One region of the Anaerotruncus sp. 1XD42-93 genome, then DNA from elsewhere that is predicted to be linked to it. Evidence: a T-box and tRNA genes for the amino acid it is inferred to sense, from the RefSeq annotation. Region 1 holds a T-box; the other holds one or more tRNA genes.
The links. The T-box of region 1 lies ahead of pheS (phenylalanine--tRNA ligase subunit alpha). A T-box ahead of a tRNA ligase gene usually reads a tRNA of that ligase, here a tRNA-Phe.

Region 1 (4,418 bases):
CACCGAGCGGATTGCTGATGACCACGCAGTTGCGGTAGCTGCTGTCCGCAGGCAGGCCGATCTTATCGTAATATTTTGGGCTGATGAACGAATAGGTCGAAATTTCGGACAATCCCTGCGCCCGCAGGATCGAGTGGATGCTGCGGTCAAACTTCTGCTTGTCGGTATAGCTGCCGTTTGCAACCCCGCGGATTGCAGTCGAAGGGATTTTGTCGTAGCCATAGAACCGGGCAATCTCTTCGGAGATATCTGCTTTATGCTCCAGATCGAGGCGGAAGGAGGGCGGGATCACGTCGCCGCCGTCAATCCGGCATTCGAGGCGGGTCAGAATTTCCTTCATCTTCTCGACTGGCACGTCGATGCCGATGAACCGGTTGATCCATGCCGGATCGAATGGAATGCGGCGTTCTGTCCGGTCCGCATTGTCCACGTCGATCGTACCGCCGACCACCTCTCCTGCGCCGAGCAGCTCTACCAGCTCGCAGGCCCGCTCAACCGCAGGGATGCAGGTTGCGGGATCAAGCTGCTTTTCAAACCGTCCGGAAGCTTCGGTGCGCATCCCGAGCTTTTTGGCAGTGGTGCGGACCGACGGCCCGTTGAAGCAGGCGGACTCAAAGACGATCATATTGGTATCGTCAACGATGCCGCTATACTCGCCGCCCATCACGCCCGCAACCGCGGACGGTTTTTTTGCATCGGCAATCGTGAGCATATCTGGAGTAAGTGTGCGCTCCACTCCGTCGAGTGTCACAATCGTTTCTCCCTCGGTTGCGCGGCGGACGACAATCTTCCCGCCCTCAACAAATTTATGGTCAAATGCGTGCATCGGCTGGCCGTACTCCAGCATGACATAGTTGGTGATGTCAACAATGTTATTGATCGGGCGGACACCGGAAGCACGCAGGCGCTCGCGCATCCACCGCGGGGAAGGCTCAATTTTGATATTTTTGACCATCCGCGCGACGTAGCGCGGGCAGAGATCGGGTGCGGTGACCTCTACCGAGAGATAGTTGTGGATGTCATCCACTGTATTTTTGACAGCCGGTTTGGGCAGGTTCAGCGGAACATCGAAGGTGAGCGCCGCCTCCCGCGCAAGCCCGGTCACAGACAGGCAGTCGGGACGGTTGGATGTGATCTCAAATTCAACACAGGTATCATTTAAGCCGAGTGCACTCTGGATGTCCTGTCCGAGCTGGACGTCCGGTTCTTCCAGCAGGAAGATACCATCCTCGTCAGCATAGGGAAAATCGTGCTGCGTCAGTCCGAGTTCGCCGAGCGAACAGAGCATCCCGTTGCTTTCCTCGCCGCGCAGCTTGCCCTTTCGAATGTGCTTGCCGCCCGGCAGGTCGCTGTCATCCAGCGCAACCGGTACAATATCGCCGGCCTTGACATTGTGTGCGCCGGTACAGATCTGGATCGGCTCCCCCGAGCCGACATCCACCTTGCAGATTACCAGTTTTTCCGCATTCGGATGCGGGTCTACCGAAAGCAGCTTGCCAACAACCACGTTGCGGATCTCGCTGCCTTCGATCTCGTAACCTTCCACTTTGGAACCGGACATGGTCATCTTCTCCGCGAATGCGCGGGGGGAGACATGTCCAATATCCACATAATCCTGTAGCCATCTGATCGACAAATTCATGATCGTTTACCCCCTTAGAACTGGTTGAGGAACCGTACGTCGTTCTCGAAGAACAGGCGCATGTCGCTGATGTTGTAGCGGCGCATGACGATGCGCTCAAGCCCCATCCCAAACGCAAATCCGCTGTACTCCTCGGGGTCGATTCCGCAGATCGAAAGCACCTTGGGATGCACCATACCACAGCCGAGAATTTCGATCCAGCCTTCGCCCTTGCAGAGACGGCATCCCTCACCCTTGCAGGCGAAGCACTGGACATCCAGCTCAGCGGACGGCTCGGTGAACGGGAAGTGGTGCGGACGGAACCGGACCACCGATTCTTCACCATACAGCCGTTTGACAAACAGTTCTAGCGTACCTTTCAGATCCGCCATGGTGACCCCTTTATCGACTACCAGCCCTTCGATCTGGTGGAAGAGAGGGGAATGGGTAGCGTCGACTGCATCCGAACGGTAGACCCTTCCAGGAGCAATGATGTGGATCGGCGGTTTCTGGTTTTCCATTGTGCGGATCTGGACAGGGGAAGTCTGTGTCCGCAGAAGCACGTTGTCCGAGATATAGAAGGTGTCCTGTGTATCTCGGGCAGGGTGGTCTTTCGGAATATTCAGAGCCTCAAAGTTGTAGTAATCCAGTTCTACCTCCGGGCCTTCCGCGATCGAAAAACCCATCCCAAGGAAAATTTCCTTGACTTCATCCAATACCTTGGTGAGCGGGTGCGGTTTGCCGATCGGGGCGGCTTTTCCGGGCATTGTGACGTCGAGTTTTTCAGCCTCCAGCTTTTTGGACTGCATCTCAGCTTTGATCGAAGCGGCTTTTTCGTCGATCAGCGCTTCGATAGAGGCGCGCACCTCGTTTGCGAAGGCACCCACTTTCGGCCGCTCTTCGGCCGAGAGCTTGCCCATCTGCTTGAGGATGGCAGTCAGTTCACCCTTTTTTCCGAGGTATTTGACGCGAAGCTCATCGAGCAGTTTGGGGTCGCCGGTCTGCGCCAGCGCCTGTGCCGCCTGCTCCTTGATCGTTTGCAGTGCGTTTAGCATGGTGATTCTCCTCCTAATGATTCCTTTGAAAACTGCGGTGCAGGATTTCCGGGAAATATCGTCCCGCTCCAAATAAAAAACAGTCCGTCCCTCCGAAAAGGGACGAACCGCTGAAAAGCGTCCGTGGTACCACCCATATTCCCAGCCAAGGCCGGGCACTCCTGCTGCCGGTAACGGGGCAAACCGTCTGCCGCCTACTTCTTCCGGTTCAGCGGAGCCGCTCACGGGCGAACTTCACCTGTTTCCACTGCAGTTTGCTTTCAGCCGGTGACAAACCTCTCTGAATCAGCGGGGGACAGGCTACTTTCCCGATCTCAGCGTTGTTACTGTGAGGTATCATAGCATATCCTGAACAAATTTGCAAGGGGCTTTTTTTGATCGCCTGCCTTTGTTAAAGGGTGGAGGCGATTTCCTTCAGATAGGCCCGCAGGCCGGTTCCGATTTCAGGATGGGTAAGTCCTACCTCAATGGTCGCCTGCAAAATCCCGAGCTTGTTTCCCATATCGTAACGTTTCCCTGTGTAGGCAATCCCCATCATATCTCCCCGTTTGGCGAGGGTGCGCATCGCGTCGGTCAGCTGGACTTCGTTGTTTCGGGAGGGCGGGGTATTCTCGATCAGCTCGAAGATGTCCGGAGTCAGAACGCACCGCCCCAGAATCGCGAAATTCGAAATCACTTCTTCGGGGAGCGGCTTCTCGATCATGTCGAACACTTCATAGACCGCATTTTGAACCGGCTTAACTCCAAGCGTGCAGTAGCTGCGCAGCAGATCATCGGGCACCTCTTTGATACCGACCACACTCTTTCCATAGGTTTCATGGACTGCGATCAGTTCGCCGATTGCGGGTTTTCCGGGCGGGGAGATGACGACATCATCCCCATAAAGCACCGCAAACGGCTCGTTGCCGACAAATGATTTTGCACATCCAACTGCATGGCCGAGTCCCCGCGTTTCCTTCTGGCGCACATACTGGATATTGCACAGATGCGCCAGCGAAACCACCTGATCGAACAAATCCTGTTTGCCGGACGAACGGAGCTTGTCCTCCAGCTCAGGGGCATGGTCGAAATGATCCTCAATCAGGGATTTCCCACGGTTGGTGATGATTAGAATATCCTCGATCCCGCTGGCGACCGCTTCTTCCACGATATACTGGATCGCCGGTTTATCTACGATGGGTAACATCTCTTTCGGGACAGCCTTGGAAGCGGGAAGCACCCGTGTGCCCAAACCGGCTGCCGGGATGACTGCTTTACGTACTTTCATAGAGAACCCTCCATAACACAAATCGTTGTCTAAAAAAGCTATTTGGTGTCTTTGGCAGAAAGCTTCCGTCTATCCACTAAGCCCCTGCGATGACAGTAAGAGCGATCAGCAGACATGATCCAAAATAGGCTGCGGCTGCGCCAACGAGGCAGAGAACGACTGCAACACGGCTGGTCCGTCCGCAGCGGACAAGGGAATCGGTATAGATTTGATCGTTCGCCGTGCTGCCCAAATGTTCGCGGATTTTAGCGACCTTATGGAACACATGCTGCATATAGAGTTGATTGGCGAAAAGCGCGAGCAGGAACATGATCCCGAGCATAACCATTCGGGTGTAAGGAAGTAGGCGATAGGCCCAGAGGTGGTTGACCGGCTCGAACACCGGCATGATCCCAACAGAGATATCTGAGAAGTTTTCCAGCACAAATATCGTGTATTCCCGCGCAATAAACAGTGCAGGAACAAAGGTCATTGC
Region 2 (4,418 bases), on a different contig from region 1:
TTCCAGGAAAGCAAGAAGACCAGCCATCCGCCTGCACACAGTATATCTTCCCCTCTCTCTTTCCGCCTTAATTAGTAAATTATATGGATTATTTATTTGCAACCATTATAACACGGGGATATCTTTTGTCAAGAACCATTGTGCACAGTTCTGGATAAAAAACCGGTTTTGTTTACATGCTCTTAATTTTTAACGGTAAAATTCAACAAAACAAGCGTTTATTCTATTGACATTCTCTAAATTTCTATTTATAATATAATACAATTATGAGATTTTCTGTTATTGCAGATTTAGTCCATAATTAGTATTATTAAGTTGACAACTTTTATTGAGGAGAGCGTCATGTCCGGAAATAAGAGAGTCGCCACAGTAGAATTTATCAAAAGAATCAACCGGTCGCTTGTGCTTGACATGATTAAGGAATGTCAGCCGGTTTCCCGCGCCCAAATCGCGCGGGAGCTTTCTCTGAGCAAAACCACCGTTTCGCTGATCGTAGAGGACCTTCTGAAAAAGTCCATGATTATTGATCTGGGCGAATGCACAGCAGGAAAGGGGGCCGGGAGACCCGCCTGGATGCTCGGCTTCAACCCTGACTCCGCCTATGGAATCGGGGTTTCGATCGCCCGGAGCGAAACCCTGCTGGTCATAACCAATCTGCTTGGAAGCTGTGTGTTTAAGACCACCTTCCCCTCTACGAACCAGCTTTCCGCGCTGATCGAGCGCATCCAACAAGGGATTTCGGAGAGCGGCCTTGCCGACCAGACGATCTCGGGTCTTGGCATCAGCGTGCCAGGTACCGTCACCCGCGAAGGCATCGTGCTCCATTCCGGAACCCTGAACTGGCACCACTACAATGCCGGTTCGGTTCTGCAATCCCAGTTCCCATACCCGGTCTTTTTGGGCAACGACGCCAACTGCGCAGCTCTGGGAGAACGCTGGCTGGGCGCGGGCAAAGGAACCGACGATATGCTGTTTCTCTCGATCGGGAACGGCGTCGGCGGGGCGGTCATCTGCAACGGCAAGGTCGTTGATGGAAGCCACTCACTGTCGGGGGAAATCTGCTATCAGATCGGAACCGATGACATCCGCCAAAAACGGTTTAATGTGCTGGGTGAAACCGGTGTTTTTGAACAGAAGGTTTCCGCACACACCCTGTCAAAAACATTCGGGAGCTGTCAGGCGCTCTTTGACGCCTATTGCGCAGGGGATATCCTGGCGCGTGAGACCGTTTCTCAATTTGTTCTGGAGCTCTCGGTTGTTCTGGCAAATTTCATCGGATTGCTCAATCCCGAACGGGTGATCCTGGGGGGACCGGTTATTGAGGCGATGTCCGGAGTTATCCAGGAGATTCGCGACACTGCTTTTAGTCTTTCCCCGATGCACGCCGAAATCAGCCTGGCCACCCTTGGAAAATATGCAAGCGCATATGGCGCCATCGCGGATGTCTTTGAACGGGTCGAACAGGGGTGAGAAGCCTGTCATATTCCGAAAAGCGGCTGAAACCGCAAATAGCGGCGGTATTTCTATACCTGCCGCTATTTCCCCAGACCTTCGACCGGGAACCCGGATTTCACTTGTCGAAAAGATCCTTGAATAGGCGGATCGAATTTTGAACGTAAAAAAGACCTCTTTCTAACGAAAGAGGTCTTTCAAAATGATTTGGAGGCGCCACCCGGAATCGGACCGGGGAATGAGAGTTTTGCAGACTCCTGCCTTACCGCTTGGCTATGGCGCCGTCTCCATATACTTAGTATATGGAAAAAGGGACTTTGTGTGACACAAAAGATCCCCTTTTTTTGGAGCGGGTTACGAGGCTCGAACTCGCTACCTCCACCTTGGCAAGGTGGCGCTCTACCAAATGAGCTAAACCCGCGTGTGGTGCCTTCGGTCGGAATCGAACCAACGACACGAGGATTTTCAGTCCTCTGCTCTACCAACTGAGCTACAAAGGCACACTCTGGCGACCCGGATGGGGCTCGAACCCACGACCTCTAGCGTGACAGGCTAGCGTTCTAACCAACTGAACTACCGGGCCATTTTATGGTGGGAACAACAGGGCTCGAACCTGTGACCCTCTGCTTGTAAGGCAGATGCTCTCCCAGCTGAGCTATGCTCCCATAACGGCGTTGCGTTCTTTATGCTTTCTTGAAGAGTGCTTACTTATTATACGCGATATGGACCGGTTTGTCAATAGTTTTTCTGAAAAAATGCAAAATAAATTCCGAAAAAAATCCGCCTTCCCTGAAAAGGGCGTAAAAAGCGCTGATACACAGCCTTTGTGCGCAGTCGGGTACGGTTGTAGTCTGTCCGGATTTGTGATAGAATAATCTGCGGGATCAGTGAAATGCAAGCCAATATTAAGAACCTGTATTCATAATCCGGGAGCGCCGGATTATGAATACGGGTTCTAAGCCTGCCCGCCTGCCAAACCGCCTTTGACAGGCAACAAATTCACCGGGAGGGACCTTTTTGAACAATCGACAGATGAAGACGAGCGTGCTTTTACGCCGCTTCGCCCCCTATTTCAAACCTTACGCCGCAATTATGCTGATCGACCTGGTCTGCGCAGCGCTCACCACCGTCTGCGAATTGGTGCTGCCGCTGATCGTGCGGTTTCTCACCAACCGCGGCACCGGCGGTGCAATCGGGCTGACTGTCCCGCTCATCCTGCGGGTCGGGCTGCTCTATCTGGTTCTGCGGATCGTCGATGCATCCGCAAACTATTTTATGCAGAGCATCGGGCATGTGATGGGAGCCCGGATCGAAACCGACATGCGCCGCGATCTGTTTGACCATCTCCAGCGGCTGTCCTACACCTTTTACGATAGCAACAAGATTGGGCAAATCATGGCGCGGATTACAAGCGACCTGTTCGATGTGACCGAGTTTGCCCACCACTGCCCCGAAGAATTTTTCATCGCCGGGTTGAAAATCGTGGTATCGTTTGCGATCCTCTCGAACTACAGCCTCACGCTGACCCTGATTATCTTCGCGATCATCCCGCTCATGCTGCTTTCGACCATCTATTTCAACCGCAGGATGCGCCGGGCATTTAAAAAGTCCCGCAACCAGACAGGCGAGATCAACGCACAGGTCGAGGACAGCCTCCTTGGCGTGCGCGTGGTCAAATCCTTTGCCAATGAGGAGCTGGAGAAGGAAAAGTTTGACGAAGGAAATCAGGCGTTTCTCGAGATCAAAAAAGAGCAATACCGCTATATGGCGGGGTTCAACAGCACCACCCGCATCTATGACGGGGTGATGTACCTGGCGGTCATGGTGATCGGCGGGCTGTTCATGACCTATGGAAAGATCACCGCCGCTGATTTCATCGCCTACCTGCTTTATGTCACGACGCTGTTGGCCTCGGTGCGGCGCATTGTCGAGTTTACCGAGCAGTTCCAGCGCGGCATGACCGGGATCGAACGGTTCATTGAAGTGATTGATGCGCCGGTCGACATTGAGGATGCACCAGACGCGTCCGAGCTGGGGCAGGTCGAGGGGAACATCCGGTTCGAGCAGGTCGGGTTCCACTATGCGGACGACCCTGCCCCTGTGCTTGCGGACATCAACCTGACGGTCAAACCCGGGGAAAGCGTCGCGCTGGTCGGGCCTTCGGGCAGTGGCAAAACCACCCTTTGCAACCTGATCCCGCGGTTCTACGACGTGACCAGCGGACGCATCCTGATCGACGGGCAGGACATCCGCTCCCTCACCCTCCACTCCCTCCGGCAGCAGATCGGGGTGGTACAGCAGGATGTCTACCTGTTTGCCGGGTCGGTCTATGAAAACATCGCCTACGGGAAGCCGGGCGCCTCCCGGCAGGAGGTCATTGAGGCGGCCAAGCTGGCGGGCGCGCATAGCTTTATCAGCGAGTTCCCGGACGGGTATGACACCTATGTCGGGGAACGCGGGGTGCGGCTCTCCGGAGGCCAGAAACAGCGGATCAGTATCGCACGCGTATTCCTCAAAAACCCGCCCATCCTGATCCTCGACGAGGCCACCTCCGCGCTCGACAACGAAAGCGAGCGGATTGTGCAGCAGTCGCTCGAAAAACTGGCGCATGGGCGTACCACCTTCACGATCGCCCATCGGCTGACCACCATCCGCGGGGCGGATACGATTCTTGTCCTGACCGAAGATGGTATCGCCGAACAGGGGAACCATGCAGAACTGATGGAAAAACGGGGCATCTACCACAGCCTGTACAGTATGTATGAGGAATCCAACACATAATTCCACATAATGGAAAGTTTAAAGTATGAGCGGAACCCCCGCTGCCCCATTTGGGGCAGCGGGGGTTCCTTTCTATTTTCCTGTTCAGCTCAGTTTGATTTCCAGATATGCCTTGACCAGCGAAACGCATTTCTCCCAACCCAGTTCCTTGCTGTTCAGGCAGAGATCATAGTTATCCGCATTTT

Region 2: it encodes a tRNA-Phe, which carries the amino acid that the T-box ahead of pheS (phenylalanine--tRNA ligase subunit alpha) is inferred to sense. The anticodon was not compared.

The regions. Positions count from the first base shown of each region.
Region 1 covers NZ_QZEG01000022.1:1,603-6,020, reverse strand. The annotation lists gene pheT (phenylalanine--tRNA ligase subunit beta) at 1-1,642, opposite strand, end outside; gene pheS (phenylalanine--tRNA ligase subunit alpha) at 1,657-2,676, opposite strand; T-box leader at 2,772-3,001, opposite strand; gene galU (UTP--glucose-1-phosphate uridylyltransferase GalU) at 3,068-3,943, opposite strand; gene D5269_RS09540 (RING finger protein) at 4,020-4,418, opposite strand, start outside.
Region 2 covers NZ_QZEG01000004.1:51,040-55,457, reverse strand. The annotation lists gene D5269_RS02705 (ROK family protein) at 343-1,470, shown strand; tRNA gene D5269_RS02700 (tRNA-Cys) at 1,661-1,735, opposite strand; tRNA gene D5269_RS02695 (tRNA-Gly) at 1,798-1,873, opposite strand; tRNA gene D5269_RS02690 (tRNA-Phe) at 1,877-1,952, opposite strand; tRNA gene D5269_RS02685 (tRNA-Asp) at 1,959-2,035, opposite strand; tRNA gene D5269_RS02680 (tRNA-Val) at 2,042-2,117, opposite strand; gene D5269_RS02675 (ABC transporter ATP-binding protein) at 2,485-4,233, shown strand; gene D5269_RS02670 (cytidylate kinase-like family protein) at 4,318-4,418, opposite strand, start outside.